DNA from 3 places in the Hyphobacterium vulgare genome. Region 2 is predicted to be linked to each of the others. Evidence: predicted binding sites of a transcription regulator. Region 2 holds the regulator's gene; each other region holds the start of a gene.
What was found. Region 2 encodes LexA, which represses DNA repair genes until DNA is damaged. Its sites were predicted from a motif close to ATGTTCCNCTTGTGTTCC; they were not measured.

Region 1: uvrA (excinuclease ABC subunit UvrA) is a predicted target of LexA. The motif match lies at 3,141-3,158, and genes of this name have one in related genera.
Region 3: ACFOOR_RS12880 (ATP-dependent helicase) is a predicted target of LexA. The motif match lies at 6,512-6,529, and genes of this name have one in related genera.

What each region holds. Positions count from the first base shown of each region.
Region 1 is NZ_JBHRSV010000001.1:535,576-546,096, reverse strand. It holds gene ACFOOR_RS02970 (cytochrome b/b6 domain-containing protein) at 1-41, shown strand, start outside; gene uvrA (excinuclease ABC subunit UvrA) at 76-3,081, opposite strand; gene ssb (single-stranded DNA-binding protein) at 3,210-3,704, shown strand; gene ACFOOR_RS02955 (hypothetical protein) at 3,797-4,486, shown strand; gene gyrA (DNA gyrase subunit A) at 4,660-7,455, shown strand; gene coaD (pantetheine-phosphate adenylyltransferase) at 7,536-8,027, shown strand; gene ACFOOR_RS02940 (peptidylprolyl isomerase) at 8,027-9,040, shown strand; gene ACFOOR_RS02935 (peptidylprolyl isomerase) at 9,048-9,500, shown strand; gene ACFOOR_RS02930 (DUF6624 domain-containing protein) at 9,505-10,419, shown strand; gene ACFOOR_RS02925 (endonuclease/exonuclease/phosphatase family protein) at 10,420-10,521, opposite strand, start outside.
Region 2 is NZ_JBHRSV010000001.1:60,720-71,240, reverse strand. It holds gene tpiA (triose-phosphate isomerase) at 1-88, opposite strand, end outside; gene ACFOOR_RS00350 (peptidylprolyl isomerase) at 218-2,197, shown strand; gene trpE (anthranilate synthase component I) at 2,197-3,678, shown strand; gene ACFOOR_RS00340 (divergent polysaccharide deacetylase family protein) at 3,640-4,623, opposite strand; gene ACFOOR_RS00335 (anthranilate synthase component II) at 4,769-5,359, shown strand; gene trpD (anthranilate phosphoribosyltransferase) at 5,356-6,375, shown strand; gene trpC (indole-3-glycerol phosphate synthase TrpC) at 6,372-7,172, shown strand; gene lexA (transcriptional repressor LexA) at 7,243-7,926, shown strand; gene ACFOOR_RS00315 (ComEC/Rec2 family competence protein) at 7,917-9,950, opposite strand; gene gltX (glutamate--tRNA ligase) at 10,112-10,521, shown strand, end outside.
Region 3 is NZ_JBHRSV010000028.1:103,644-114,164, forward strand. It holds gene ACFOOR_RS12855 (aminopeptidase P family protein) at 1-954, opposite strand, end outside; gene ACFOOR_RS12860 (hypothetical protein) at 1,099-1,257, shown strand; gene ACFOOR_RS12865 (50S ribosomal protein L11 methyltransferase) at 1,350-2,213, opposite strand; gene ACFOOR_RS12870 (hypothetical protein) at 2,337-2,963, opposite strand; gene ACFOOR_RS12875 (hypothetical protein) at 3,106-4,182, opposite strand; gene ACFOOR_RS12880 (ATP-dependent helicase) at 4,179-6,473, opposite strand; gene ACFOOR_RS12885 (MarR family winged helix-turn-helix transcriptional regulator) at 6,574-7,092, opposite strand; gene ACFOOR_RS12890 (CPBP family intramembrane glutamic endopeptidase) at 7,186-7,812, shown strand; gene ACFOOR_RS12895 (chloride channel protein) at 7,836-9,497, opposite strand; gene ACFOOR_RS12900 (MFS transporter) at 9,878-10,521, opposite strand, start outside.

The DNA.
Region 1 (10,521 bases), 470 kb from region 2:
TCGTCCGGTCGATGGTGACCGGCCGCAAGCGCGCCGAGTAATGCCCTCGCGGAGGGGCGGGCCGGGCCGACAGGCCTAGGCCCGCTTCTTCTTCACCTGCCGGGCGCGGTCGCGTTCGAGCAGCGGGGCGAGATAGCGGCCGGTCCAGCTGCGTTCGACCTTGGCGACATCCTCCGGCGTGCCGGTCGCGACGATCTCGCCGCCGCCATCACCGCCCTCGGGGCCGAGATCGATCAGCCAGTCGGCGGTCTTGATGACGTCGAGATTGTGCTCGATCACCACAACCGAATTGCCCTGCTCGACCAGTTCGTGGAGCACTTCGAGCAGCTTCTTCACGTCCTCGAAATGCAGGCCGGTCGTGGGTTCGTCGAGAATGTAGAGCGTCTTGCCCGTCGCCCGTTTCGACAACTCCTTCGACAGTTTCACGCGCTGCGCCTCGCCGCCGGACAACTGGGTGGCCGGCTGGCCGATCTTCACATAGCCGAGGCCGACGCGTTCGAGCGTGACCATCTTGTCCCGGATCGAGGGGACGGCCTTGAAGAAGTCCGCGCCTTCCTCGACCGTCATGTCGAGCACGTCGGCGATCGACTTGCCCTTGAAGGTGACTTCCAGCGTCTCGCGGTTGAAGCGCTTGCCGTGGCAGACATCGCACGGGACGAAGACGTCGGGCAGGAAGTGCATCTCGATCTTCACGACGCCGTCGCCCTGGCACGCCTCGCAGCGTCCGCCCTTCACATTGAAGCTGAAGCGGCCCGGCTTGTATCCGCGCGCCTGGGATTCCGGCAGGCCGGCGAACCAGTCGCGGATCGGGGTGAAGGCGCCGGTATAGGTCGCCGGGTTGGAGCGCGGGGTGCGGCCGATCGGCGACTGGTCGATGTCGATGATCTTGTCGAGCTGTTCGAGGCCCTCGATCCGGTCGTAATGCGCCGGGACGGTCTGGGTGCCGTTCAGCTGGCGCGTGGCGGCCTTGTAGAGCGTCTCGATCGTCAGGGTCGACTTGCCGCCACCCGACACGCCGGTGATGCAGGTAAAGACGCCGAGCGGGAATTCGGCGGTGACGTCCTTCAGATTGTTGCCGGTGGCACCGGAGACCCGGATCACACGCTTCTTGTCGATCGGGCGTCGCGCTTTCGGCACGTCGATGACACGGGCACCGGACAGGTATTGCCCGGTCAGGCTTTTCGGGTTGGCGGCGATTTCCTCGGGCTTGCCATGGGCGACGATCTCGCCGCCATGCACGCCGGCGGCGGGGCCGAGATCGACGACATAGTCCGCGGTGAGGATGGCTTCCTCGTCATGCTCCACGACGATGACGGTGTTGCCGAGATCGCGCAGCCCGCGCAGCGAATCCAGCAGTCTTGTATTGTCGCGCTGATGCAGGCCGATCGACGGTTCGTCGAGCACGTAGAGCACGCCGGTGAGGCCCGAGCCGATCTGGCTGGCGAGGCGGATGCGCTGGCTTTCCCCGCCTGACAGCGTGCCGGAGGCGCGGTCGAGGGTGAGATAGTCGAGGCCGACATCGACGAGGAATTTCAGCCGCTCGCGGATTTCCTTCAAAATGCGTTCGGCGATCGCCTTCTGCTTCGGGGTGAAGCCCTTCTCGAGACCGCCGAACCAGTCCGCCGCATTGCGGATCGACAGCTCGCTGGCCTGGGAAATGTCCTGACCGGCGATCCGAACCGCCAGGGCTTCGGGGCGCAGGCGCTTGCCGTGGCAGGTCTCGCAGGGCTGGGCCGACTGGAAGCGGCCGAGATCCTCGCGCACCCAGCTGGAATCGGTCTCGCGCCAGCGGCGTTCGAGATTGGGGATCACGCCCTCGAAGGACTTGGTCGTCTCGAAGGTTCTGAGGCCGTCCTCGTAGCGGAATCTGATCTTGTCGGGCGTGCCCTGCAGCACGGTCTGGCGGAAGGCGTCGGGCAGTTCGCGCCAGGGCTTGAACATGTCGGCGCCGAAATGCTTCGCCAGCGCGTCGAGCGTCTGCTGGTAGAGTTTCGACGTGGCGCGGTTCCACGGCGCGATGGCCCCGTCATAGAGGCTCTTTTCGCGATCCGGGACGACGAGGTCCTCGTCGAATTTCAGCGACTGGCCGAGACCGTCACAGGCCGGGCAGGCGCCGAACGGGTTGTTGAAGGAGAACAGGCGCGGTTCGATTTCCGGGATGGTGAAGCCGGAGACCGGGCAGGCGAAATTCTCCGAGAAGATCAGCCGGTCACCGGTCCGGTAGCCGGATTTCTGCCCCCATTGCACATCTGCCGGCGCGGCGGCCTGTTCGGCTTCGGCCGCCGGCGTCAGGAAGGCGGCGGGGGCTTCGCGCATACCGTCCGCCGGTTCGTCCGCCCGCGCCAGGTCAACGTCCGACGCGAATTCCGCCGCGGCCAGACCATCGGCGAGGCGCAGCGCGGCCTCGATCGATTCCGCGAAGCGTTGCTCCATGCCCTCGCGCACGACGACACGGTCCACGACCACGTCGATGTCGTGCTTGAATTTCTTGTCGAGCGTCGGCGCTTCCTCGAGCGGGTAGAACTCGCCATCGACCTTCACGCGCTGGAAGCCGGCCTTCAGCCATTCGGCGAATTCCTTGCGGTATTCGCCCTTGCGGCCGCGCACGACCGGGGCGAGCAGGTAGAGCCGCGTGCCCTCGGGCAATTCCATCAGCCGGTCGACCATCTGGCTGACCGTCTGGCTCTCGATCGGCAGGCCGGTCGCGGGCGAGTAAGGGATGCCGACCCGCGCCCACAGAAGGCGCATGTAGTCGTAGATCTCGGTGACGGTCGCGACGGTCGAGCGCGGATTCTTCGACGTCGTCTTCTGCTCGATCGAGATCGCCGGGGAGAGGCCTTCGATCGAATCCACGTCCGGCTTCGACATCAACTCCAGAAACTGGCGCGCATAGGCCGACAGGCTTTCCACATAGCGGCGCTGACCCTCGGCATAGATGGTGTCGAAGGCGAGGGAGGACTTGCCCGATCCCGACAGGCCGGTGAACACGATCAGCTCGTCGCGCGGCAGCTCGACCGAGACGTTTTTCAGATTGTGTTCGCGCGCGCCCTGCACGCGGATGGATTTCAGCGGTTCGGCCATGTGGACTTCGCTACCCCGGTGGGTTCAACTCCGCCTCGACTCGCGGGCGTTTGACCTGCGGAACATTATGTGAACAAATATCGTGCGTCCATCCAAGAAACGCACGCGAGCATGGAGAAGATGGGGTTATGGCCGGAAGCGTCAACAAAGTCATCCTGGTGGGTAATCTGGGCGCCGACCCGGAAATCCGATCACTGAATTCGGGCGACAAGGTTGCCAATATCCGCGTCGCGACATCGGAGCAGTGGCGCGACAAGACCTCGGGCGAACGCCGCGAGAAGACGGAGTGGCACAATGTCGTCATCTTCGACCAGAACATCGTCAAGGTGGCGGAGAACTATCTGAAGAAGGGCTCCAAGGTTTACGTCGAGGGCCAGCTGCAGACCCGCAAGTGGCAGGATCGCGACGGCAATGACCGTTATACAACGGAAATCGTCCTGCAACGTTTCCGCGGCGAGCTGCACATGATCGACAGCCGCGGCGGCGGTGGCGGCGGAAACTATGAATCCGACGACAGCTTCGGCGGGGGTAGCGGTGGTGGCGGCGGTGGCCGTTCCGGCGGCGGCGGTGGTGGCCGCGAAGACTTCCGCAATGACGACCTCGACGACGAAATTCCGTTCTGATCACCTTCGCGACCACGTCCACTGCAGGCGGGCCGGGCAACCGGCCCGCCTTTTGCTAGACTGTGCCGGACAATCCAGGACGGAGTTCATTCATGTTGCGTCGTTTCGCCCTTGCTTCCCTTGCCGCCGCCGGCCTCGCCGGACCGGCCTTCGCTCAGTCCGATGATGGCAGCCGTACGCCGGGACTGATGCATGCGCCCATCGGCGAGGATGCGGTGAACATCATGATCGTCGGCCAGGACGCGTTCGGCGACGTGTTCATGGAAGTCGCGATGCTGCACGACCTGCCGCGCGACCGCGATGCAGAGATCGCGTCGCGGATCTGGGAAGAACGCAACAACACCGCCCCGATCTTCCTGATGGAGGCCGCACGCCGCTATGCGTCCTACGCACCGGAGCAGGCGCTCTATGCCTATTTCCTGGCGCGTTCGCGGATGATCTATGACGGTCAGCGCTGCCTCGATTCCACGGCACTCGAGGCCGTGGCCCTGGTCGACCAGTTCGCGCAGGAAGACATCGCCCCGCTGATGACCGATGCGGAAATGGTCCGTGCGCAGCTGTCGGACGTCTATTCGTCCGGCGAAGCCTTCACGCATACGACCTCGCCCTGGTGGATCTGTTCCTCGGGCGACAGCGCCTTCTACGCCGCACAGAACGACGCGACCCTGACCCGCGACGAGTGGCTGAAACTGCCGAACCAGTGGCCGTCCATCCAGGACACGATCAGCCAGAACATGCTGGCGAACATCAACGCGCTGGCGACGGCGATCGCCGAGCAGTAACCGGCCGCGTGCGAATGCGGGAATCGTCTGCACACGGGCGGTCTCCCGCGTTTGCTCCGCATGCCCCGAATTGCTAGAAACAAGGCCAGAACAGCGCCGCGCGATTCTGCCCGCGGCGTTCCCGTTTCAGGGCCGGATTCCAGATCCGGCCGCGACCCGGCAAGAGGGCCTCCTTGAGCGACGAGAACGACGATCTGACCCCGGGCGCCATTCCGCCGGGCGGAGACAGCGGACCGAGCATCGCGATCGAAGACGAGATGCGGCGCTCCTATCTCGATTACGCGATGAGCGTGATCGTGAGCCGCGCCATCCCGGACGCGCGCGACGGCCTGAAGCCGGTGCACCGCCGCATCCTGTGGTCGATGCACGAGCAGGGCTATACCCACGACAAGCAGTACCGCAAATCGGCCCGCGTCGTCGGTGACGTGATCGGTAAATACCACCCGCATGGCGATCAGGCGGTCTATGACGCGCTGGCGCGTATGGCGCAGGACTTCTCGATGGGCCTGACGCTGCTCGACGGCCAGGGCAATTTCGGCTCGGTCGACGGCGACCCGCCGGCCGCCATGCGTTACACCGAAGTGCGTATGGACAAGCCGGCCGAGGCGCTGCTGGCTGATATCGACAAGGCGACAGTCGATTTCACCGAAAACTATGACGGTTCGGAAAAGGAGCCGGTGGTCCTGCCGGCGCGCTATCCGAACCTGCTGGTCAATGGTGGTGGCGGTATCGCCGTCGGCATGGCGACCAACATCCCGCCGCACAATCTGGGCGAAGTCGTCGACGCGGCGCTGGCGCTGCTCGACAATCCGGAACTCACCGATATCGAATTGCTGGACATCGTCCCGGCGCCGGACTTTCCGACCGGGGCGCAGATCGTCGGCCGGGCCGGATCGCGCAGCGCGCTGATGACCGGGCGCGGCTCGGTGATCATGCGCGCCAAGACCTCGATCGAGACGGTCCGCAAGGAGCGCGAGGCGATCATCGTTCACGCCATTCCCTATCAGGTGAACAAGGCGTCGATGATCGAGAAGATCGCCGATCTCGTGCGCGAGAAGCGCATCGAGGGTATCGCCGACCTGCGTGACGAATCCGACCGTTCGGGCATGCGCGTCGTCATCGAGATGAAGCGCGACGCCAATCCCGAAGTGATCCTGAACCAGCTTTATCGCTGGTCGCCGATGCAGCAGAGCTTCGGTGTGAACATGCTGTCACTGGTCGGCGGGCGGCCGCAGCTGATGGGCCTGCGCGGCTATCTGGAAACCTTCCTGAAATTCCGCGAACAGGTCGTGGCGCGCCGCGCCAAGTTCGAACTGTCCAAGGCCCGCGACCGCGCCCACGTCCTGATCGGACTGGCGCTGGCGGTGGCGAATATCGACGAAGTCATCGCACTCATTCGCGCCGCGCCGAACCCGGCTACGGCGCGCGAACAGTTGATGGCGCGGCACTGGCCGGCGGCGGACGTCGAACCGCTGGTCAAGCTGGTCGCGGATCCGCGTTCGGTGCTGTCTGACGGCAAGACGCTGAAACTGACCGAGGAGCAGGCCAAGGCGATCCTCGACTTGCGCCTCAACCGCCTGACCGGGCTGGGCCGCGAGGAAATCGGCAATGAGGCCGAGGGCCTGGCCGAACAGATCCGTGATCTCCTGGACATTCTCCGCTCGCGGCCGCGCGTGATCCAGATCATCCGCGACGAGCTGAGCGAAGCGCGGCAGAAATTCGCCGTGCCGCGGCGGACCGAAATCCTCGATGTCGAACTGGAGATCGAGGACGAGGATCTGATCGCCCGCGAGGAAATGGTCGTGACGGTGACGCATGGCGGCTACGTCAAGCGCACGCCGCTGACCGAATATCGGGCGCAGCGCCGCGGCGGCAAGGGCCGCTCCGGCATGTCGATGAAGGACGAGGATTTTGTTGCGACGCTGTTCGTCGCCTCGACCCACGCGCCGCTGCTGTTCTTCTCGTCGAACGGCATGGTCTACAAGACCAAGACCTGGCGCTTGCCGCAGGGCGCGCCGAACACGCGCGGCAAGGCGCTGGTCAACATGTTCCCGCTCGACCAGGGCGAGATCATCACCTCGGTGATGGCGTTGCCCGAGGACGAGGCCGAGTGGGACAAGCTGGACGTCATGTTCGCCACGACGGCGGGCACGGTGCGCCGCAACAAGCTGTCCGATTTCGTGCAGGTGAACCGCAACGGCAAGATCGCCATGAAGCTCGACGAGGGCGATGGCGAGATCGTCGGCGTGCGGTTGTGCACCGCCGATCAGGACGTGCTGCTGGTCACAGCCAAGGGCAAGGCGATCCGCTTCCCCGTCGACGATGTGCGCGTCTTCATGAGCCGCAATTCGACCGGCGTGCGCGGCATCAGGATGGAGAAGGGCGACACGCTCATCTCGATGGCGATCCTCAATGCGCTGGACGTGTCCCGCGCCGAGGTCCGCGCCTATCTCAAGCAGCGCCGCGCCGAATTGCGCAGCGATGACGAGGAGGCCGAGGCGATCGACGAGGTGCTTGAAACCGAGGGCGAAGACGAGGGCGAGGACGGCGAGGACATCACGCTGTCGCCGGTCCGCTACATGGAAATGAAGGGCAATGAGCAGCTGTTGCTGACCGTGGCCCAGTCCGGTCTCGGCAAGCGCGTGATCTCCTACGAATACTTCCGTCAGGGCCGGGGCGGCCAGGGCGTTTGGACCAAGGACAAGCGCTTCCCCGAACCGCTCGCCGCCTGCTTCACCGTGGGCGAAAACGACACCGTGATGGCAGTGACCGATGGCGGTCAGCTGATCCGCTTCCCGGTCGAGACGGTGCGCATCGCCGCGCGGGCCACCAAGGGCGTTCGCCTGATCCGTCTCAACGAGGGCGAGAATGTCGCCTCGGTGATCCGGATCGAGGAGAGCGAGGACGAGGACGCTGCCGAAGCCGCGGGCGAAACCCCGGACGCGGGTGAAACGGGCGGCGAGGAATAGCCGTCCGACCGCCTTGCCGGTTCGCGCCGAGTGCGGCTAGGGTCCGCACCGGCCGGATGCCAGCCTGAAGGAGGCCCGACATGCCCCGCCGCGTCGCGCTCTACCCGGGCACGTTCGACCCGCTGACCAATGGTCATCTCGATATCATGAGACGGGCCGTGAAGCTGGTCGACCATCTCGTGATCGGTGTTGCGATCAACGAAGGCAAGGGACCGCTTTTCTCGCTCGAAGAGCGGGTTGCCATGACCGAGGCCGAAGCGGCGCGCATTCCCGGCGAAACGACGATCGAGGTTCGCCCTTTTTCCTCGTTGCTGATGCATTTCGCGGAAGAGGTGGGGGCGCAGATCATCATTCGCGGGCTTCGGGCCGTGTCCGATTTCGAATACGAATTCCAGATGGTCGGGATGAACCAGCGCCTCAATCCCGACATCGAAACGGTCTTCCTGATGGCCGACCCCCGCCACCAGGCGGTGGCGTCGCGCCTGGTGAAGGAAATTGCCCGCCTCGGCGGGGATACGCGGGCATTCGTTCCGCCCGCCGTGCAAGACAAGCTGATGGAGAAGTTCGCGTGATGAAGACATTCTGGCCGGTCAGCCTGCTCGTGCTGTCCATGTCCGCCACTGCCTGCGGTTCGGAAACCGCGGAATTGACGGAAACCGAATCCGAAGCGGCAAACACGGCCGCCGCGGTCGAGGCCGAAGGCGGTCCGTCCACCCGCATGGCGGCGCTGATGCAGTCGAGCCCGGCCTTTGCGCCGATCAACGAGACGCTGCCGGACTACGACCTGCCGGACGATGCCTGGCGCACGGTCGATCAGGACAATCTGCTCTATATCGACACCGATCACGGCCGGATCATTCTCGAAATGGCGCCGGAATTCGCACCGAACCATGTCGCGCGGATGCGTGAACTGGCCGGTGCCCGCTTCTATGACGGCCTCGTCTTTCACCGGGTGATCGACGGCTTCATGGCGCAGGCCGGCGGGGCGCGGACCAATCCGGCGTGGTCGACCGATCTGCCGGACATGCAGGCCGAATTCACCACCCGCCGCGATCCGAACACCGACCCGGTGGTCGAGATCCAGGACCGCATGGTCAATGACCGCTCCGACCGACGGATCGCCAAGGCCGGCTTCTGGAATGGCTTCCCGATCGGCACCGACCCGTCGGTGCAGGCCGCGATCACCGGCGACGGGCGCGTGAGCAGCTGGCTGCTGCACTGTGAAGGCGCAGCCGCGATGGCGCGGACCTCGAATCCGGACAGCGCGGGCAGCCAGTTCTACATCACGCGCGGCCATGCCGAGCATCTGAACGCGCAATACACGGTCTGGGGCCGGGTGCGCGTTGGTCAGGAAGCGGTCAACGACATCAGTGTCGGCACGATGGGCGAAAATCCGGGCTTCCAGCCGGATTCGATCCGCCTGATCCGCGTCGGCTCCGACCTGCCGGAAGACGAGCAGGTAACCGTCGAGGTCGCCGACACCAATTCGGACGCCTTTGCCGCATGGCTGGACACGCAGCGCGGGTCCAACGGCAATCTGCCCGACATCTGTGAAATCGACATCCCTGTCCGTATCGAGGAGTAGCCCTGAAATGGCTGACGAAAACCTGATCTTCACGCTGGAAAGCGGCGATGTGACCATCCGTCTGCGGCCCGATCTGGCGCCGAAGCATGTCGCGCGCATCACCGAGCTGGCCAATGACGGCTTCTACGACGGACTGAATTTTCACCGCGTGATCGACGGCTTCGTGGCACAGGGCGGCTGCCCGGACGGCAATGGCATGGGCGGCTCCGGCCAACACATCCCCGCCGAGTTCAACGCGGGCAAGCATGTGCGCGGGGCCTGTTCGATGGCCCGGGCCAGCGACCCGAATTCCGCCGACAGCCAGTTCTTCATCTGCCTCGACGCGGTGCCCTATCTCGACCGGCAATACACGGTGTGGGGCGAGGTCGTGGACGGGATGGAACATGTCGACGCGCTGCCCAAGGGCGAGCCGCCGCGCAATCCGGGCAAGATCGTGAAGGCTCGCACGGAAGCGGCCTGAGGCGATGCTCGGGATCGGGGGGCTGATCGCGGCGATGGTATTCCAGATGCCCGAGGGGCTCCCCGCCCATCTCTTGAGCGACCCCGTTGTTGCCGGCACGCATGACTATTGCGAAGAGCCGGTCCCGGACGATGTTCTGGCCCTGGCCCGCGAAGCGCTCACGCGCAACAAGACCGACATCCACCCGCGCGAACGGGCCGCCGCGGCGCTGGTCACGGCCGGCATGGATATCGCGGCAGCGCAGCCTGAAGGCACGAGTGATTGCTATGCTCTCTTCGCGGCGGGCAGCAACCGGCTCGCCGATGCTCTGGAGCCCCATGAAAACCGCATGCGCCGAGAGTCGCGCTTCCGGGAATCCCGTGACCCCGCCATTGCCCGCATTCAGGTGATGTTGCGCGATCTGTGGGTCACCGATCAGGCTGGTCGCCTCGCCTATCTCCAGCTCAACACGGAAGACCGGACGGGTGTGGCCTGGTGGGCGTACCGCCGGGCGACAGCGCACGTCATCGCCAACGACTACAACGCCACGGAGTCCTTGCGCGAGGCACTCGCACTCTACGACTGGATCGACCGGGAGCGTTTCGGCGCCACTGCGTCGAGCCAGGCCTGGCTGATCGCGCAGCATGCCGATCACGATCCGGACTTCCAGCGTGAGGTGCTGACCCGGATGGAGGCCTATCTGGAAAGCGGCGGTGTGCGGCGGCAGGACTATGCCTATCTGTGGGACCGCGTGGCGGTGAATACCGGCCAGCTGCAACGCTACGGCACCCAGCCGATGGATGCCTGCAATGCGGACCGGACGCTGGACCTGAAACCGGTCGAGGACCCGGACAATCTCGATGTCCGCCGCGCAACCATGAATCTCGGCCCGGCGCAGAATGATCTCGACCAGATGGCGGCGCAGCGCTGCGGCGGCTGATCAGTCGGTTGCTTGTCCACGCAAGAGGGGCGTGAAGAAAATCCTCGCCCTGATGGGGCGATGATCGCTGCCGGTGTCGGGCCCGCGATCGACTTCCCAACC
Region 2 (10,521 bases):
CGGCCGCGGCAAGCGCGTCGAAATATCCGAGCGCGTCCTTCAGGCCGTGCATTTTCCAGTTTCCGGCGATCAGAGGCGTTCTCGGCATTAAAAATTCCGTCGGAGTGTGGGCGCGCGGCTGCGCATCAGGGGTGCGCGACAATGCAGGCGCGCTTGCCGCGTGTAAACGCCTTGGGTAGGGTCCGCCCGCTTCCATTCCAACCATCAAAGTTGTTCCATGCTCTCAGCCATTCGCGCCCTCGCCCGCAACCCGATCGCGCTCGCGCTCATCCTCGGCCCGCTCATCCTGGGCTTCATGATTTTCGGCGTCAGCGATGTGTTCGTTCAGAGCGGAAGTTCCGTCGCCACGGTTCAGAACCAGCGCGTCTCGGCGATGGACTTTTCCGAAGCTTGGGAATTCCGTCTGCGCGAAGTGCAGCAGGAGCAACCCACCCTGACCTCCGACCAGGCACGCGAACTGGGCCTGGCTGATGCGGTGCTGAACCAGCTGGTGATCCAGGCGCAGCTGCGCGCGGTGTCCGACAATATGGGACTCGGCGTGTCGGCCCGGCAGGTGGCCAACGAGATTGCGGGATATGGCGCCTTCATTGATCCGGTGACGGGCCGTTTCGACCAGGATTCCTATCGTCAATTCCTGGCCGAACAGCGGATGACCGAAACGCGCTTCGAAGACAATGTTCAGCGCGACCTGCTGTCGCGTCAGCTGATCGACGCGCTGTTTGCCGGAATCGATGTGCCCGACGCCTTTGCGCAGCAGCTTTACCAGTACAGCTATGAAGAGCGCGTCATCCGCGGCCTCGTCATTCCCCCGGAAGCCGCCGGTGATATCGACGATCCAACGGACGAACAGCTTCAGAGCGTCATCGATGACACGCTGAACGACGACACGCCGGCGAATGATTTGTTCTTCCAGAACCCGGAGCGCCGTTCCTTCACCCTGGTACGCTTCCGCGTCGATGATTTCACCCGCGATGTCGAGGTGTCGGACGAGGATATCCGTGCACAGTACGACTACGAGGTCGAGGGCGGCGAGCTGGGTGAGCCCGCTCTGCGCAGCTATGTGCAGATCCGCGTCGATGACGAGGAAACCGCCGTGGCCGTGGCCGAGCGCCTCGCAGCCGGCGAAGATCCCGATTCCGTGGCCGAGGCTGTCGGCGGCGACACGCCCTTTGCCGAAACCGAGCGCCAGTCCTACCAGATCCCGGATGATGCCCTTGCCGACGCCCTGTTCTCCATGGAGACCGGCGAGGCTCGCGCCGTGGAAGGCGCGTTCGGCTGGTTTGCCGTTTCGGTCACCGACGGCCGCGAAGCGACCATTCCGACCTTCGAGGAACGCGAATCCGAGATCCGTCAGCTGCTGGCGCGCGCCGAGGCCGAAGACGCCATGTACGAGGCGATGGGCCAGTTCGAGGAAGCCCGGGGCGGCGGTGCGACGCTGGAAGAAGCATCCCTTCTGGCCGAAACCTTCTACGAGGCCTTCCAGCCGATCACGCGCAATGCGCGTAACAGCGAAGGTTATCCGGCCGGCACGCTGCTGGATGAGAACGATCAGGCGGCGCAATACTTCTCCTTCTTCCTCGACACCGAGACGCAGCCCGAAATCCTCGAATCCGTGTTCGACCAGCTGGCCGGCTATGCCACCGAGCTTCAGCCCTATGGCGATGGCGACTATTTCGCGGTTCGGGTCGACGAGGTCCTGCCCGCAGAAATCCTGCCGCTCGACGAGGTCCGCGAGGACGCCGAAGCGCTGTGGCGTATCCAGTCGGTCGATGAACGTCTGACCGCGTTGGCCGAAACCGCGCTGGACCGCGCGCGTGCCGGGGAATCGCTCGATGCCATCGCCGCCGACATTCCCGGCGCGCGGGTCGAGACCACGACGGTCACCCGCGGCGAGAGCGCCGCGCCCTTTGGCCGCGAAACGATCGGCGTGGCGTTCCAGATCGATCCCGGCACATTCGAACATGCCGGCGCCGTCGACCGCCGCTCGCACATCATCCTGACGGTTGACGAGGTCATTGCGCCGGAAACGGTTGTCGATGCCGATCTGGCCGCCCTCACCGAGCAATCGGATACGCGCTACAGCCAGGATATTGATGCCGCCTTCGTTTCGGCCCTGTCGGAACGTTACCCGGCGACGATCAATCCGACGCTGCGCGACCAGGTGCTCGGCGTGAATGCTCCGAACGCCAGCCGGTGATCGAGCGGTTTCCGTCCCGGGAGGATTTCGCCAGGGCGTTCGAACGCGGCGAAACCGTTCTGGCCGGGGCACGGCGGATCGACGACCTTCTGACGCCCGTTGGCGCCTTCATGGCGCTGGCAAAGGGTCGGCCTGACGCCTACCTCCTGGAATCGGTCGAGGGCGGGGCGTGGCGCGGGCGGTTCTCGGCCATCGGCTTCGATCCCGATTTCCGGTGGGAATTGAGGGACGGTGTCCCTTTCGTTCAGCATGGCGAAGACAACCCGGTTCAGGACGGGGATAATCCCCTCGCCTCGCTACGCCGCGCGATCGCTGCGATGCGGATTGACCTGCCCGAGGGCACGCCTCCGATCGCGGCTGGCCTGTTCGGCTATCTCGGTTACGACCTGATCCGCGCCGTGGAACGCCTCCCCGGCAATGCGCCCGATCCGCTCGGCCTGCCGGACGGCGTGCTGATTCGTCCGCGCGTGGTCGTCGTTTTCGATGCGCTCTATCAGCAGATCACGGCCTATACGCCGGTCCGCCCCGGCGCGGCCGTCGACGCCGATACGGCCTGGCTCGACGCACAGGACCGGCTGGGCCGGGTGATGACCGCGCTGGACGCCGGAGCGCCCGCGCATGGGCCTGCGGCCGCTCCGCCTGCCGAAGTCGAAGCCCGGGCTTCGATGGTGCCGGCCGACTTCCACGCCATGGTGGAACGGATCCGCGCGCACATCCGGGCCGGAGACATTTTCCAGGGCGTGGCGAGCCAGCGTTTCACCCTGCCCTTCAACCACGATCCGCTCGCCTTCTACCGCTCACTACGGCGGCTGAATCCGTCGCCCTTCCTGTTCCTGTTCCAGTTCGACGGCTTCGCCATTGCCGGATCGAGCCCGGAAATCCTCGTCCGCCTGCGCGACGGAACCGTCACCGTCCGCCCCATTGCGGGGACCCGCAAGCGCGGGGCAAATCCGGCTGAGGACGATGCGCTCGAAGCCGACCTGCTGGCCGATCCGAAGGAACGCGCCGAACATCTGATGCTGCTTGATCTCGGGCGCAATGATGTTGGACGCGTCGCGAAGGCGGGCAGCGTGCGGATCACCGATCGCGAGGTCGTGGAGCGCTACAGCCACGTCATGCACATCGTCTCGAATGTCGAAGGCGAACTGGCCGACGGCGAAGACGCCGTTTCGGCGTTGCTCGCCGGCTTTCCGGCCGGGACCGTGTCAGGAGCGCCAAAGGTGCGCGCCATGGAAATCCTTGACGATCTCGAGCCGCACCGGCGCGGCGTCTATGCCGGCGCGGTCGGCTATTTCAGCGCCAATGGCGACATGGACACCTGTATCGCCCTGCGCACCGGCGTCCTGAAAGACGGCCAGCTGCACATTCAGGCAGGCGCCGGAGTGGTGCTCGATTCAGATCCGGAGTCAGAACGCCAGGAGACCGAGAACAAGGCCCGGGCGCTAGTCCGAGCCGCCGGGGAAGCCTGGCGCTTCGCCTGAAGATGCCAGGCGGACGGGCTCGCGGGTTTCGGCCAGCCAATCTCCCAGGGTCACGAAACGGAAGCCATCCGCCTCGGCTTGCGGAATCCAGGCTTCGAGCGCCTGCAGCGTGAGGTCCCGGGGATGGCCAATCGCGATGGCGTGGCCACGCGTTTCGGCCTCAAATTCGATCGCCCGAAGCTGGGCTTCAATGGCGTCCAGCTCGTTCACATGGTCTATGAAGATATCCCTGGAAGCTGCCAGTATACCGTGGTTTTCGGCCATCTCCGCGGCAATCGATTGCGGTGCTGTCACCGAGTCGAGAAAGTAGAGGCCGAGCGTCTCGGCCTGTGTGAACAACACGTCCATTGCGGCAACGTCGAGGGTCAACGCGCTGCCCATGTGATTGTTGAAGCCGCGCGCGCCGGGCACGCGAGAGATTGCCCATTCGAGCACGGAACGGACCTGGTCTTCCGATTGACCCGCCATCAGGGCGTTCGGCCCGGGATCACCGTCTCCCTGCGGCTGCATCGGCATGTGGATCAGGGCTTCCCTGCCGCGCCCCCGGACCGCCACGGCGAATTCGGGCGCGAGTTCGGTATTCGGCAGGATCGCGAAACTGATGTCGGCCGGCAGGTCGAGCGCACGCATGGAACGCGCTTCTTCGGCGCCGATGTCGTCCATCACAAGGATGATGACCGGACCATCGCCGCGTCCGGTCGCAGTGGTGACCGCCGGTTCGGCGAGCCGGGTGAAGGTTTCCCGGTCCGTCGGCTCGAAAACGTCGCGCGTCGGCAAGCCGGTGAAGACCGGGGCTTCGATCCGCTCGGCCTCGGCGATCTCGACGGCCAGCGACAGCCCGCGCCGATAGCCGGCATCGTGCGCGATCGCACCCATGGCAAACGCCATCGCGGCAATTGAGCCGGCGAGGATCGGCATCGCGGAATTGATGGAACGGCGTGGCATGGGCTTCCGGGAATCAGAGGACGTCGTTGCGGAATTGCCGCCCGCGCGGGGTAAAAGCGGCGTTAACCGCGCCACGCCTGCAAGCGCGCTGGACTTGATCTTCCCTTCCCTTACCTTCCGGCCTTCCTCACAACGGCCGGACGCGATGCTGCTGATCATCGACAATTACGACAGCTTCACCTTCAACCTCGTGCACTATTTCCAGGAGCTCGGGGCGGAGACGCGTGTCGTGCGCAATGATGCGATGAGCACGGCGGAAGCGGTTTCCAGCGGCGCGTCGGGCATCGTCATTTCGCCCGGACCCGGCCGTCCCGCGGACGCCGGGATCTGCCCGGAGCTGACCCGGATGCTTCCCGAAACCCTGCCGCTGCTGGGCGTGTGCCTGGGCCACCAGGGGATCGGCGAGGCGTTCGGCGGCAAGATCGTCCAGGCCAAGTCGATCATGCACGGCAAGACGAGCGCAATCACCCATGACGGGACGGGCGTCTTCACCGGCCTCCCCTCGCCTTTCGACGTCACGCGCTATCACAGCCTTGCCGTCGAGGAGGCGAGCCTGTCCGGCGAGATCGTCGTCAATGCACGCACGGCGGACGGCGAGATCATGGGGCTGCGCCACCGCGAACGGCCGATCCATGGCGTACAATTCCATCCCGAATCCATTGCCTCGCAATATGGTCACGAGATTCTGGCGAATTTCCTGTCGTTCTGCGGCGTGCGTCCGAAGGTGGCGGCATGAGCGCGCTTCTGAACTGCATTCAGGCCTTCACCCATGGCGAGCGGCCGTCGCCGGAGGACATCGAGGGCGCGTTCGGCGTCCTGATGGAAGGTGAAGCGGGCGATGCCGAGATCGGGGGTTTCCTGGTGGGGCTTGCCGCACTCGGCGAGACGCCGGACGACCTCGCCGCCGGAGCCCGCGCGCTGCGCGCCCGCATGACGGGGCTGACTGCGCCAGACGGTGCGATCGACACCTGCGGTACGGGCGGCGACGCCAAGGGCACCTACAACATTTCCACCGCCGCTGCGCTGGTCGCGGCAGGCGCCGGCGCGACCGTCGCCAAACACGGCAATCGCGCGGCGTCATCCAAGTCCGGCTCGGCCGAGGTGCTCGCCTCGCTGGGCGTGGCGCTCGATGCGACGCCGGACCGGGTCGAACGGGCGCTGACCGAGGCGCGCGTCGGCTTTCTTTTTGCACCCGCTCACCATTCCGCCGTGCGCCATGTTGCCGGTGCGCGCAAGGCGTTGCGGGCGCGCACCGTGTTCAACCTGCTGGGACCGCTCGCCAATCCGGCCGGGGCGAGGCGCCAGTTGCTTGGCGTGTTTGCCGAGCGTTGGATCGAACCGGTAGCAATGGCACTGCGCGATCTCGGCGCAGAGCGGGCCTGGGTCGTGCGCGGCCGCGACGGGCTCGACGAATTGTCGATTTCCGGCCCGTCGGATGTCGCGGAACTGAGCAAAGGCGAGATCCGCCGCTTCACCGTTTCGCCGGGCGATGCGGGTCTGGCCGAACACAAGATCGAGGCGATCATTGGAGGCACGCCGGACGAGAACGCCGTCGCCCTGCGCGGCGTCCTTTCCGGATCGCCCGGCGCCTACCGCGACATTGTCATCCTCAATGCAGCAGCCGCGCTTGTTGTCTCGGGTCACGCCGCCGACCTGATGGACGGTGCGGAGCAGGCCGCCCGGTCGATCGACAGCGGCGCGGCTCAGGCCGCGCTCGACACGATGGCGAAAATCTCACGGGACGAAGCGTGAGCGCGCTTGCCCGGATCGAGGCCTACAAGCGCGAGGAGATTGCCAGCCGGAAGGCGGCGATGCCGTTCGCCGATCTCGAAGCCGCGGCGCGCGATGCCTCGCCCGTGCGGGGATTTGCCGATGCGCTGACCCGTAAATTCAAAGCGACCGGCACGGCCCTGATTGCCGAAGTGAAGAAAGCCAGTCCGTCGAAAGGCCTGATCCGGGCCGATTTCGATCCGCCGGCTCTGGCGAGAGCCTATGAGGACGGCGGTGCGGCCTGTCTCTCCGTTCTGACCGATGCGCCCAGCTTTCAAGGCCATGAGGATTTCCTCAAGGCCGCGCGCGCCGCGACCGCCCTGCCCGTCCTGCGCAAGGACTTCATGCTCGACCCCTGGCAGGTGGTGGAGGCGCGAGCGATGGGCGCGGACGCAATCCTTGTCATCATGGCGAGTGTCGATGACGCGCTCGCGGCCGAGCTGATCGCCGCGGCGTCAGAATGGGGCATGAATTCGCTGATCGAGACGCATGACGCCGAGGAGCTGGAACGCGCGGTCGCCCTGCCCTCGCCGCTGATCGGCGTGAACAACCGGAACCTCAAGACGTTCGAAACGTCCCTCGAAACCTTCGAGGTCCTCGCCCCGAAGATCCCGGCCGATCGATTCGCGATTGCCGAAAGCGGGATATCGGACGCATCGGACATAGCCCGGCTAAAGCGCGCCGGCGCGAAAGGCTATCTCGTTGGCGAAAGCCTGATGCGGCAAGGCGATGTGCGCCGGGCGACCGAAGCGCTCCTGGACGTTTCCGCGTTTACTTGACGTTTACCCGGAACACTCATAGAACATTTCAGAAGTTTCTGATTTGTTCCGTCCGTCCGGGAGGCCAGTCATGCTCACGAAGAAACAGCACGAGCTGCTGCTTTTCATTCACCGCCGCCTGTCGGAATCGGGCGTTTCGCCCTCGTTCGACGAGATGAAGGACGCGCTGAACCTGGCGTCCAAGTCCGGGGTTCACCGTCTGATCACCGCACTGGAGGAACGCGGCTTCATCCGCCGCCTCGCTCACCGGGCGCGCGCGCTCGAAGTGCTGAAACTGCCGGATTCGGCGGGAGCTTCCGCACCAGCGCGCGATCTCGGACCGAATGTGGTGCGCGCCGACTTCAACAGCCGCGCCGATGATACCCAGGGCGTCGACATTCCGGTGCTCGGACGCATTGCCGCCGGTGTGCCGATCGAGGCCATCCAGCACGAAACCGACCGCATCCTGCTGCCGCCGACCCTGGCGGGAGGATCGGGCGACCATTTCGCGCTCGAGGTCAGCGGCGATTCGATGATCGATGCCGGCATTCTCGACGGCGACATCGTGATCATCGAGCGGGCCAATACCGCGCAAACGGGCGACATCGTCGTCGCGCTGGTCGACCGCGAAGAAGCCACACTCAAGCGGCTGCGCAAGAAGGGTGGATCGATCGCTCTGGAAGCCGCCAACCCGGCCTATGAGACGCGAATCTTCGGCCCCGACCGGGTCGAGGTTCAGGGCAAGCTGGTTGGCCTGATCCGCCGCTACAACTGATCGCCGCGTGCGGTCCACGGGCGCTCGCCGCGAACCGCGTCGACGCTTTGAGTCCCGAGACGTCCGTCCGGCCCGAACCAGAGGGCCAGAGCCCCGCTTTCGTTCAACTGGCGCGCGTCGATCAGCCGGGCCTGGCAGGCGGAGCGATCCGTCCCGCGAACCGGGAAGCGCGTGACGACGAGATCGGCGTGCCGGCAATCATCGGACAGAAATTCGGGACTGTCCGGGAATGCAATGACCCGCCCCGATGCGCGTCCCATGCAGCCTGAGTAATCGCATATCACGCCGGATGCGGGGCTTTGCCCGCGTTCCTCGCCCGAGCGCTCGAGGAAGACATGGGCCGCGAAGCGCGACCGCCGCGTATTGCTCGCGCTCCAGGTCTCGGCTTCGCCAAAGCGCGCAATCATCACTCCGCCCTCCGTGATCAGCGCATCGGGTTGATCGGCGAATGCCCAGATGATCAGGGCCAATCCCATTCCCGCTGCCCCGGCCAGCCGGATCAGGCCGCGGCCGGCGGCGAGAAAGACAAATCCCGCCCCATAGATCGCCAAAGCGAGCCCGGGTGCAGCCGCAGCGGGGGTCAGGGAGCCCGGCAGACTCTCGGTGAAGCTGGCGACCGCAATGACCCAGCTCAATCCCTTGTCCATGGCCCAGAGGGCCGGGGCATCAAGCCCGAGCGGCATCAAAAGGAGCGCGATCGCTCCGGCGGGCATGACGAGCAGCGAGAAAACCGGCATGGCCGCCAGGTTCGCACCGAAGCCGTAGGCCGCGAGGCGGTGGAAGTGGAATGCCGCGAAACCGCCGGTCGCCGACCCGGCGACGAGCGAAGATCCCGCCAGCGCGCCCCAGAATCCCGCGAAGCGGGACAGAAGGCCGCGCGGCCCGGCGGGCCTCCGGCGCGCGAGATTGAAGGCAGCCACAAGTGCGATCGCGGCCGCGAAAGACATCTGGAAACCCGGCGTGACGACGCTTTCCGGCTGAAAGACCAGCACGGCGAGCGCGGCAATCCCCACCATGTGCATGGAGGCGGCGCGCCGGCCCGCCAGAACCCCCAGCAGGACCGCACCGGTCATCACGAAGGCGCGCTGCGTCGGGATCGCCGCGCCGGACAGGAGAAGATAGGCGCAGGCGGCAAGCAGGGCGGCGATCGCAGCGGGCTTGCGCGGATCGATCGCGCGAGCGAGCGGCTCGATCCGGGCGATCACCCAGGTGGCCGCAAAGAAGACGCCGCCGGCCATGAGCGCCATGTGGAGTCCGGAGATTGCGAGAATGTGACCGAGACCGGATGCGCGCAAACTCTCCGCCACATCCGGGTCGATGCCGGAACGATCGCCGGTCAGGAGCGCAGCGGCGACCCCGCCCGTGCGCTCCGGCATTCGCGCCCGGATGCGTTCGGCGATCGACCAGCGCCACGCTGCGAACCCCCGCGCAAAGCCGTGACCGGACACCTCCGCGGCTTCCGGCCGGCTGACCGCGAATCCGGTTCCGCCAATGCCGGAGAACCAGGCCGCAAAACCGGAATCGTAACTGCCCGGAACGGCAGGCCGCGGCGGCGGTCCGAGTACGGCACGCAGGCGGATTGCGTCTCCGGGTACGAACTCGCCGCGCGAGGCGGTCACACGGACGCGCGGAGGCGGTATGTCAATGCCCTCGATTGCATCGACCCGGATGATCAAGCGCTCGCGTGAGGTCGAGCGCTGCACCTGCTCGATCCATCCGGTAACCACGCGAGCGCGGTCGCTGTCGGCGATCACGGTGTGGGCGACGCCCGCAGTCCGCAGGTCGGAGCGGGCAAAGCCGGCGAGGCTCATCGCCGCGATCAGCAAGGCAATCGGCCAGTAACGTTGCCGCCGCGCCGATGCGAAGGCCAATCCGGCGCACATGGTGGCCGCCACGGAAAGCGGCAACCACATCCAAGGATGCGGCTCTGACGGCAGAGCGTAATAGACCACCGCCCCCACGCCGAAGGCGGCCGGAAGGGCGATGGAGAGGGGCAGGTCACCCCAGCCGAGGCGAGCGAGCAACGGTGAAATCCGTCGCATCGCCCGGAGCGGCAAACCCTGCCCCACTGCGGGATATCGCAGCGGTGTATCGGTCACATTCGATACCCTATCCCTGTCCCGGCACGCATGCTATCACGCATCCGGACACCGCAGCGCAGCATGGTTTTTCGCAGGTGCAATAGTTGAACGATCAGGTCATCACTCGCTTCGCCCCCTCGCCGACCGGCTTTCTGCATATCGGTGGCGCGCGGACGGCATTGTTCAACTGGTTGTTCGCGCGCGGCCGCGGCGGCAAATTCCTCCTGCGTATCGAGGATACCGACCGGGCGCGTTCGACCCAGGACGCGATTGATGCGATTCTCGACGGGCTCACCTGGCTCGGTCTCGACTGGGACGGTGACCCGGTTTCGCAATTCTCGCGCGCTGACCGCCACCGCGAAGCCGTAGACGAACTGGTGAAACGCGGCCGCGCCTTCCGGTGCTATTGCAGCCCGGACGAAGTCGAAGCGCTGCGCGAAACCGCCTTTGCCGAGGGCCGGGCCCTTCGCTCGCCCTGGCGCGACAAGGATCCGGCGGACGCACCGGCCGATGC
Region 3 (10,521 bases), on a different contig from region 2:
GTCGTTCTTGATCGCCTTGGGCAGCAGGATCGGGTCGCGGCGGCGCACGATCTTGGCACCGCCCTCGGTCAGCTGGTCGAACACCCAGGCCGATGCCAGACCCGGATCGACGCTGACCGTATGGCCCTTGAGGGCATGCAGCCCGTCGGCGAATTCGTGTTCCGGGCGCAGCGCGACCTCGTTGCCGAGATGCGCGCGCACCTCGTCCGTCACCTTGTCCGGGTTCACGAACAGCGTCGCCGTGCCATCGGACTTGATCAGCGCGGCACCGAGCGCCAGCGGGCTGCGGCGCACATCGCCGCCGCGAATGTTGAACAGCCAGGCAATCGAGGGCGGCGCGGTGATCGCGGCGAACTCCGCCCCGTCCTCGGCGATCGCTTCGCCGACGCGCTTGCGCTTGTCGGCATGGGTTTCCCCGGCGAACTCCATCGGCTGCACGCTCAGCTTCGCGCTCGGAGCGGCGGGGCGGTTTTCCCACGCCTGGTCGATCGGGTTCGTGTCGACAGGCACCAGTTCCGCACCGGCTTTTTCGGCGGCGCGTTTGAAGCGGTCGAGCGTATCAGGGCTGTGCAGCTTCGGGTCATAGCCGATCACGCTGCCCTTTTTCGCGTGCTTCGACAGCCAGACATGAGGCGGCGTTTCGCTGACATCCTCGATCTGGAAGATTTTCGGATCGACTTGTTCGCGGACCTGCACCGTATAGCGGCCATCGGTGAACACACAGGCCTCGTCGCGCAGCACGATCGCCGAACCGGCCGAACCGGTGAAGCCGGTGGCCCAGGCCAGGCGCTCGGCGCAGTCGGGCAGGTATTCGTTGTTGTACTCGTCCTCATGCGGGATCAGGAAACCGTCGAGACCGGCGGTTTCGAGCGCCTTGCGCAGCAGGGGCAGGTGGGCGCGACCGTCTTCCGGTCCGCCCTTCACGTCGAAGGATTGGGGGCTGTAATGGGTCATGGCGCGCAAGCTAGTCCTGCGCCGTGCCGCTTTCAACGCGTGTCCGCAATGTGTGCGAAAAATCGCAAGCCTGTCATGCGAACGCGTCACTACCGGAACCGGTCAACACGGGATTAATCCGCGCCAGCACAACGAGGTCCTCCCATGTCTCCGATCGACGAATTTTTCCGCCTGAATGGCGGCGACGCCTTCAACCACCAGCTCGACCGCTCGCGCCAGCGCGCCGGCATCCGCCGCCGCCCCGGCACGGTCGATGTGAATGCGTTTCTGGAAGCCGCCGGTCTGAAAGGCCGCCGCCGCTAATACCCCACCCCAACCCTCCCCTGAGAGGGGAGGGAGAGAATCGCCTTGCCTATTCCCTCCCCTTGAGGGGAGGGCCAGGGTGGGGTGAATTCCTAGGCGGCCTTCCGCACGACCAGTGTCGCCCAGCCGTCGAGCGGCTCGCGGGCGTCGACGGTGACGCCCTTGTCCTCATAGGCCTTGCGCACCTGTTCCTCCTGCTCAACGAGCAGGCCGGACAGGATGGCGATCCCGCCCGGATTGAGCGCGGCAACGATTTCCGCCGCCAGCAATACCAGCGGCTCGGCGAGGATGTTGGCAAAGATCAGGTCGAATTTCGCTCCGACCAGTTTCACATGGTCGAAGCCTTCCGCGGTGATCGCCTCGATCTCCGGCGTGCCGTTCTTCTGGGCATTGCGGGCCGTCTCGGCGGTTGAATCCGGATCGATGTCGCTGGCGAGAATGCTCGCCTTCGGCAGCACTTTCGCCGCCGCGATGGCCAGCGCCCCGGTCCCGGTCCCGAGATCCAGTACCGTCACTGGATTGAAGCCCTCTTCGAGCAAGGCATCAAACGCGATCAGGCAACCCTTCGTCGTGCCGTGATGACCGGTGCCGAAGGCCGGACCAGCCTCGATCACGATCGCGATCTTGCCCGGCGGCGGTTCGTCATGACTGCCATAGAGGGCGAAGCGCCCGGCCAGGACCGGTGGCAGCCCCCGCTGCGACAGCGCCACCCAGTCCTCTTCCGGCAGGATGATGGCCCGGGCCTCGTACCCATCCTTGAGACCGGTCGCCTCGCGGACGGAGTCCTCGTCCGGCGCAGCATCGAACAGCAATTCCAGACTGCCGGTCGTCTCATGGTCTTCATCGATGATCGACCAGCTGAGCAGGTTCGAAAGCTCGACCTCATCAAGCCGTTCCGCGGCGCGGTAGAGCGGCTCGCTGGGGCCGGTAAAGCTGAGTTTCCAGATCGTGCTCATCGGCGGGCATCCTGCAGCGGCTTTGCGTCCAATGGTCTTCTGCTGCCATTTCCACTCTGGCGCAAATGCAAACGGGCACCCCTCGGGGTGCCCGCCGCGTCCCGCGAACAGGTGCGGGACCGTCTACTCTTCGATTTCCGTATCGTCGTCCGACGGGTCCTCGAAGCTCGTGCAGCGTTCGACCGTCACTTCGGTCGTGTCCATGATCGACAGCGAGCCGTCGTCCTGCAGCGCCAGCGTCATCGTGCGCTGTCCGGTCGACGTGTTGTCCGCGGAACGGCAATCGCCGGTGACCTCGATCTGGCCGGCCCCTTCCTCGATATTGGTCAGGGTGCAGACTTCGCCTTCCGGTGTGGTCACCGAACTGGCTGAAATCGCCCAGGTCTGTGCACTGGCGCACTGGGCTTCGCTGCCCCACACGCCAGCGTAGTCGAGACCGAAATTGGCTTGCTCCGAACCGGAGGCCGCGTCGCCGGCCGGCGTACCGGCCTGCATCAGTTCGTCCTCGACGGCGCCCTCATTGTAGACTGTCCCGCTGTCGAGCTCCTCGCGAAGCGAATCCATCGACTGGGCGCCGCCGGGCGAGGTCACTTCGCGGTTCTCGGTTTCCGGAATGCTTTCGTCCCGGACGTCCTGCGCGAGCGTGGTTTCATCGGTGTCGGTCTCGTCCATCGTGACATCGTCGCCGGGGGAGCATGCGGCGCTCACCAGCGCAAATCCCGAAACGGCAAGCATGAAAGAGCGGGTCATTCGTGTCTCCATGACAGCTGGTTGCCGGAGAAACGCCGTGTCCGGCGGGCCGGTTCCCGCGAATTGATCCGAGTGTCCGGGCGCGCGGCGCGGATTTCGAGATTACCGCCTGATCGAAAAGGAATTTTCGCCGAGAAAAGACTCAGCCGAGAAGCGCGGCTGCCGCCGGGCTGGTCTTGGCGATTTGCTCCAGCCAGGCCATGCCGCGTGCAATATCGCCGCCGCGGACCTGCCGGGTCTCTTCCATCAGCGCCCGGCGCATCTGCGGCGTGAAGCTCTGCCCGGCCGCCTTGGAATATTGCGACATCAGCGGCCCGGTCGCCGCGGCTTCGACAGCGGCGTCAGTTGCGCCGAGTTGGAGGTGGTTGGCGATCCGGCCCAATTCCTCGGCCGGCCGGTCAAGGAAGGTGTCGAAATCGACATCAATGACGCGGTCCTTCGTCTCTCTGGCCGTCAGCACGTCGTGTTCGACCTGGCGCTCGACCAGCCAGGCCAGCGCGGCGTGTTCGCCCGGCGTCATCGCGTGGACGGGCTGCGCCAGATCTCCGAAACGGCGCTGGAACCGTTTCATCCGCTCGATCGAGAAGCCGAGCAGTTCGCGGATCGGATTCTGCCGCGCCAGCAGCGCCGTGATGAAGGCTTCAGGCTGCAGGGTCAGCGAGATCGCCCGGCTCGCGGCGTGTGTGCGCAGAATGTCGGGCACGGCGCGGCCGGCATGGCTGGTCGCTTTCACGACGCCGGTCGTTTCCGGCCGGAAGACACGCGACCAGACCGTGACTAGCGAGTCGCGAAGGATGCCGTAGTCCTGTTCCGAGACGACGCTGTGCTTCGTTCCGAGATCGTCCTGCAGCTCCGCCAGCGAGATTAGCGGCCAGGGCTCGCGCACGCCGAGCGTGGTGCCGGTCGCGTCAAGCAGGCGGGAGACCAGCGTCGAGCCGGTATGGCTCGGATGCAGGATGAAATGGACGGGTCTCGCGGGCGCGGTCCGCGCCTGCGCATACTCCGTCACCCGGAACAGCGGGATGTTCGCACCGAGCGTATCGAGCGACACGATGTCCTTGTTCATGAAACGCGCAGCGTTGTAGGCCGCCTCGTCCATGACCATCACGGATGCCGTGCCCTGGATCGGTTCGATCCGGTAGAGATAGAGGTCGGGGTCGGTGGCGAAATTCGGAAACAGCCGCCCGACAGCTTCTTCACCCGGATTGAGCTGGTTCACGGCAATTCCCTCACAAAGCTGTCGACCACCTTCTTCTCACCGGCCTTGTCGAAGGCGACGGTCAGTTTCGCACCGTCGGCGCGTCTCACCGTGCCGTAGCCGAACTTGTCGTGGAACACCCGGTCGCCCGCCCGCCATTTCGAGGACGACTCCGCGCTGTCGATCAGCTTCGCCTTGCCCTCGATCACGGGCGGAGAGCCCTTGCGGCCTTCATTCGTGGCGGCCTGGTAGCGCCGCCAGCCGGGCGAGGAATAGGACGAGGCCATCGGATTGGCCGGCTCTCCGAAACCCTCGAAGCCCGGCCCGGAATCGTAGTAGCCGGTTTCCGAGGACGCATCGGCGTGGTCGGCGGGCAATTCGTCGACGAATCGCGACGGCAGCACTGACTGCCAGCGCCCGAAAATCATCCGATTGGCGGTGAAGGTGATCACCGCGCGTTCGCGTGCCCTTGTGATGCCGACATAGGCGAGGCGGCGTTCCTCCTCGAGTGAGGCGGTGCCGCCTTCGTCGAGCGCGCGCTGCGACGGGAAGACCGTCTCCTCCCAGCCCGGCAGGAAGACCAGCGGGAATTCGAGCCCCTTCGCGGCGTGCAGCGTCATCAGCGACACCTCGTCGCCATCGCTCGCCGTATCGAGATCGCTGACCAGCGCGACGTGCTCGAGATAGGCTTCGAGACTGTCATACTCGCCCATCGCGCGGACGAGTTCCTTGAGGTTGTCGAGCCGGCCGGCGGCCTGGGGCGTCTTGTCCTCGCGCCACATCGCGGTATAGCCGCTCTCGTCGAGCACGATCTCGGCGAGCTCGTCATGGCGCATCGTCTCGGCCATCTGCGCCCATCGGTCGAGATCGCGCAGGAAGACCTTGAGACCCGTGCGCGCCGGGCCGCGGATCTCGTCGGTCTCGACCAGCATTCTTGCCGCTTCCGCCATCGATATTCCGGCGCCGCGCGCCACCTGCGCCAGCTTCTGCACGCTGGTTTCGCCGACCCCGCGCTTCGGCACATTCACGATCCGCTCGAAGGCGAGGTCGTCGTCGGATGAGCGCACGAGGCGGAAATAGGCGTGGGCATCGCGGATTTCCGCGCGCTCGAAGAAGCGCGGCCCGCCGACGACCTTGTAGGGCAGGCCGAGCGTCAGGAAGCGGTCTTCGAACGCCCGCATCTGCCACGACGCGCGCACCAGAACGGCGATGTCGGAATGCTTGCGCCCGTCCTTGACCCAGCGCTCGATCTCGTCACCGACATAGCGGGCCTCGGCTTCGCCGTCCCAGATGCCCTTGACCTGCACCTTCTCGCCCGGATCGTCCTCGGTCCACAGCGTCTTGCCGAGCCGCGCTCGGTTCGCCGCGATCAGCCCCGCCGCCGCACCGAGAATATGGCCGGTCGAGCGGTAATTGCGCTCCAGCCGGATCACCTTGGCGCCGGGGAAGTCCTTCTCGAATTTCAGGATGTTGTCGACTTCCGCCCCGCGCCAGCCATAGATCGACTGATCGTCATCCCCCACGCAGCAGATATTGTGCGAGCCCTGCGCTAGGAGGCGCAGCCACAGATACTGCGCGACATTCGTGTCCTGATACTCGTCGACCAAAAGGTAGCGGAACTTGCGGTGATACTCCCGCAGCACGTCCGGATGGTTCTGGAAGATCGTCAGATTGTGCAGCAGCAGATCGCCGAAATCACAGGCATTCAGCACCTGCAGCCGCGCCTGGTAGATCTCGTAGAGTTTCTGTCCCGCGCCTTCGGCGAAGATCCATTTCTGGTCTTCCGGCACGCGGTCGGGCGTCCAGCCCCTGTTCTTCCACCCATCGATCAGGGATCCGAGAAAGCGCGGCGTCCAGCGTTTTTCGTCAATGCCTTCGGCCTGGATGATCTGCTTCATCAGCCGCAGCTGATCGTCGGTGTCGAGAATCGTGTAGCTCGATTTCAGCTCCACCAGTTCGGCATGCCGCCGCAGGATCTGCGCCGCAATCGAGTGGAAAGTGCCGAGCCAGGGCAGGCCCTCGACGCCCTGTCCGATCAGCCGTCCGACCCGTTCCTTCATCTCCCGCGCGGCCTTGTTGGTGAAGGTCACCGACAGGATTTCCCACGGCCGCGCCCGTCCGGTGGCCAGGATGTGCGCCAGCCGCGTCGTCAGAACGCGCGTCTTTCCCGTGCCCGCTCCTGCGAGCACCAGAACCGGACCGTCGAGTGCCTCGACCGCCGCGCGCTGTTCCGGGTTCAGCCCGTCAAGATAGGACGCCTGCCCGGCCGGCGCGGCAGGCCGCGCCTGCTGGGAAAGGGGAATGGAATTCATGGTCAGGGTCTACGCTGTTTCCGCGCCGAATCCAAAGCGGAACATAACCGGCACACGCGGGGCTGTCTGCCCGGTCAGGTGTGTGGGGTGCAGCGACGCTTCAATCCTGCGACGGCTCGCGGTTCAATGCGTCGGCGAACTTCCGCATCAAGGCATTCAATGCATCGATTTCGCTTGTGGTGAGAGAGGCGGCGGCCCGTGCCGCACTGCCGAAACGGCTGGTCAGGGCTTCATCAATCAGCGCTCGGCCCTCGTCGGTCAGGCGCACGATTCGACCTCTCCGATCATCCTGCCGGATCTCCCGGATGACGAGCTTGGCCTGTTCGAGCCGATCGAGGCACGAAGTCATCGAACCGGATGTGATCATCGCCTGACGAAGCAAGGCCGCTGGCGACATGGCGAAGGGCGATCCGGACCGCCGCAAATTTCCGAGTACATCAAGATCGGTGTAGTTGAGCCCGTGGCGTTTCAGGATGCGTTCTGCATGCGCCTGCGCGACTCGGCCCGAATAAATCATCCGGCAAGCGGTCTCGATGGCGCGCGGATCCAGGTCGGGTCGCTCCGTCCTGAAACCATCCACCACCTCGTCGACAAGATCGAATCCGATGTCGCGGGACATACCCTCTTCTTTACCTCAAGGCGGAGTGTCCGCCAAGAAATCTTGACATCAAACTATAATAGCTTGATACCAAGATAAAGTTGGAGGGATCTCATGTTGACGCAGGAAGTCGTGAACGCTGCCATACAGGTTGCGATTGCGCTCGTGATCGCCTTGCTCGTCTGGCTTTTTTGGGGTCGCAAGCGCGCCGGGTTTTTCCGCTATTCCGGTTTGATTCTGCCGACAATGCGGTCCATGGGCCTGGCGCTCGTGATCTTTGCCCTGTGGTCGCTTGTCACCGCGATTATCTATTTCTCGCCGGAATTCAGTGACGCCGCATCGGCGGGCAATACGGTCGCCGGAATGATCCGGGCGCAGGGCTTCGGCACCGAAACCGTGCTTCTGATTCTGATCATTGCGGGCGTGAAAACGGCACTCAGCGAAGAGATATTGTTTCGCGGCGTGCTCGCGAAGCGCCTGATCGGCGTATTTGGTTTCTGGGTGGGCAATACAATCCACGCGCTTGTGTTCGGCGGGATCCATCTGCTCATATTTCTGGTGCCAGGCGGACCGGAATTCACGCCGGTTCTCGGGGCCGCATTCCTGCTCTTGCCGGGGACGGCTGGTTGGCTGATGGCACTTGCCAACGAAAAGCTCGGCAACGGGTCGATCGCGCCGGGATGGTTGATCCACGCCATGGGAAATGCAATTTCGTATCCCATTCTCGCCTTTGTCGCCTAACGCGTGCGAGCGAGACCACGAGGCTACAAATGCTCTTCCTCGTGCGTCTCGGCGAGCGCGCGGGCATAGGCGGCATGGGCGTCGGCGCGGGACAGCCAGCCGACAACCGGCTGGTCGCCTTCGCGGGACCGTACCGGCGCGCCGTCGAGGCTTTCCGCCGACATGAGGCCGATGGCGCGGCCGAGATAGTCGTCATCATAGAGACTGGGCGCGCCACTCGCCGTATCCATGTCGGCGGCGTCGCCCTCGAACGGCGCCATGATGTCGCGAACGCGGATCGTCTGCAGGAGGACCCGCGACTGCCCCCGCGAGAGATCGTAGCCATGGCGGAGTATCTGCTTCTGGAAGATCGAACCGCCGGTCGCCGCCTGGGTCAGCACGGTGGCGATCGAGACCGCCACCAGCACGGCAACGGAGGCTTCGTAATTCGCCGTCAGTTCGAACACGATCAGCGTCGTCGACAGCGGCGCGCCGAGCGCTGCACCGGCCACTGCGCCCATGCCGACCACGGCGTAGAAGGGCACGCCGGCCGTTTCGCCTCCGGTCGCGAGACCGATCACCGCCCCGAAGGCCGCGCCCAGCATTGCGCCGAGATAGAGCGCCGGTGAGAACACGCCGCCGCCGAAACGAAAGCCGAGCGTCACCCCCGTCGCGACCAGCTTCATCACGATCAGGCCAAGCAGAAAGAGAACGGCATACTGCCCGCCGAGCGCGTTCGACGTGGCTTCGTAGCCGACGCCGAGGATTTCCGGCATGGGCAGGGCGAGAAGCCCGATCCCGATCCCGCCGATCGGCGGCAACGCCCATAAGGGAATGCGCCATTTCTCCGCCTGCTGAGCGACAAGCCGCGGCGCATGCACGCTCGACTGCACGAAGGCGATGGCCAACCCAGCGGCGGCGAGACTTAAAAGGAAGACGCCCGGCAGATCCCAGGCGCTGGCCGCCCCCATCGCCGGGACGGTGAAGGCGGGCGTTGCACCGAGGTGAATGCGCGAGACGACCGCACCGGCGACGCTAGCGATCGCGACCGGCGCGATCGAGCGCAGCGCGTAATGCCCCAGCACCACCTCGAAGGCGAACAGCGCGCCGGCGATCGGCGCGTTGAAGCTGGCGGCCACGGCGGCCGCCGCGCCGCAGGCGAGGAGGGTGCGCACCGCCCGTGCCGGAATGCCGAGCGACTGGGCGCCGAAACTGGCCAGCGCACCGCCGAGATGCACTGCCGGTCCTTCCCGGCCGGCCGATCCGCCAGACCCGAGCGAAATCGCGGAAATCACGGCCGAGAGCAGTCCCGTCTTCAGCACCACGCGGCCCGACCGCACCGCCCGTGCCTCGACCACGTCGGCCACGGCATGGGCGCGGGTTTCGGTCAGCCAGTTGTAGCGCTGGCCAAGGAAGAGCAGTCCGGCAACGACCAGACCGCCGATCACCGGACCGGCGAAGATCCGCCAGCCGGGCAGGGCATCGACCCCGCTCGCCAGCGCATCATGGTTCGCACCGAACACGGCAAGGGAGACTCCATGAATGGCGAGGATGAAGCCGAGCGCGGCATAGCCTGACACGATGCCGGTCAGAAGACCGAGCAGCCACATCGCTGGTGATCGGCCCTGGCGCCATTGTTCGCGCAGCCAGCCCCAGCTCCGGCGCGAGCCCATGACCGCGGCGCGCGCGGCGGCGCGTGCACGCAAAGCCAGCTTTAACCGGCCGGGAGGCGAGGGCGTTTCCATGCGTCGTTAGAGCGCCGCTAACGATGCAAGGTCAAGGGGATGGGCAACGCGCTCGTTTCCCTCCCCTTGAAGGGGAGGGACGCGAGCGGTGTCCTTCAGGACGACGGGAGCGGGGTGGGGTGAGTGTTTATTTTCCCTGGGGTTCCCGCAAAAGCGGGAATCCGAAACCGGGTACATGCTTCAGGTCCCCATTTTCATGGGGACCCCATGAAACTACCCCCATCCCGGTCGGCTGGCCGACGCGCAGCCTCCCGGCCCTTCTTCCCTCGAAACGCTCCACCGGAGCGTTTCGCCCTGTGGGACGGGGCGAAGCCTCAAGGGGGAGGGCAATACGTCGGATGCTAAGCCCGCCCGTCGAGACGCCGCGCCTTGCGCAGGTCCGGGAACATCCTCGCCCACAGCGCCGCGACCAGAATGGTTCCGGCGCCGCCGGCGATCACCGTCGCCTTGGCGCCGATGAAGGCGGCCATCACGCCGGCGCGGAACTCCCCGAGCTCGTTCGAGGCGCCGATGAAGACCATGTTCACGGCATTCACCCGGCCACGCACCCGGTCGGGCGTCCACAGCTGGATCAGGGTTTCGCGGATATAGACGCTGACCATGTCCGCCGCGCCAAGGCCCGCAAGCGCGACGATGGACAGCCAGGCATAGGGCGAGGCGCCGAAGACGATGGTGAAGGCGCCGAAGACCGCCACGAAGAAGAACATCCACAAGCCGGCATGGTCGCGGATATTGTGCGTCGCCAGCCAGATCGCGACTGCGATGGCCCCGACGCCCGGCGCGGCGCGCAAGAGGCCGAGACCCTCTTCACCGACCTGCAGGATGTCGCGGGCGAAGACTGGCAGCAGCGCCGTTGCTCCGCCCAGCAGGACTGCGAACAGGTCGAGCGAGATCGCCCCGAACACGATTTTTTCCTTCCAGATGTATTTGAAGCCCGCGAGGAGAAGGTCGAGGCTCGGCGCTTCGGCCTCGGTCCGCTGGTCCG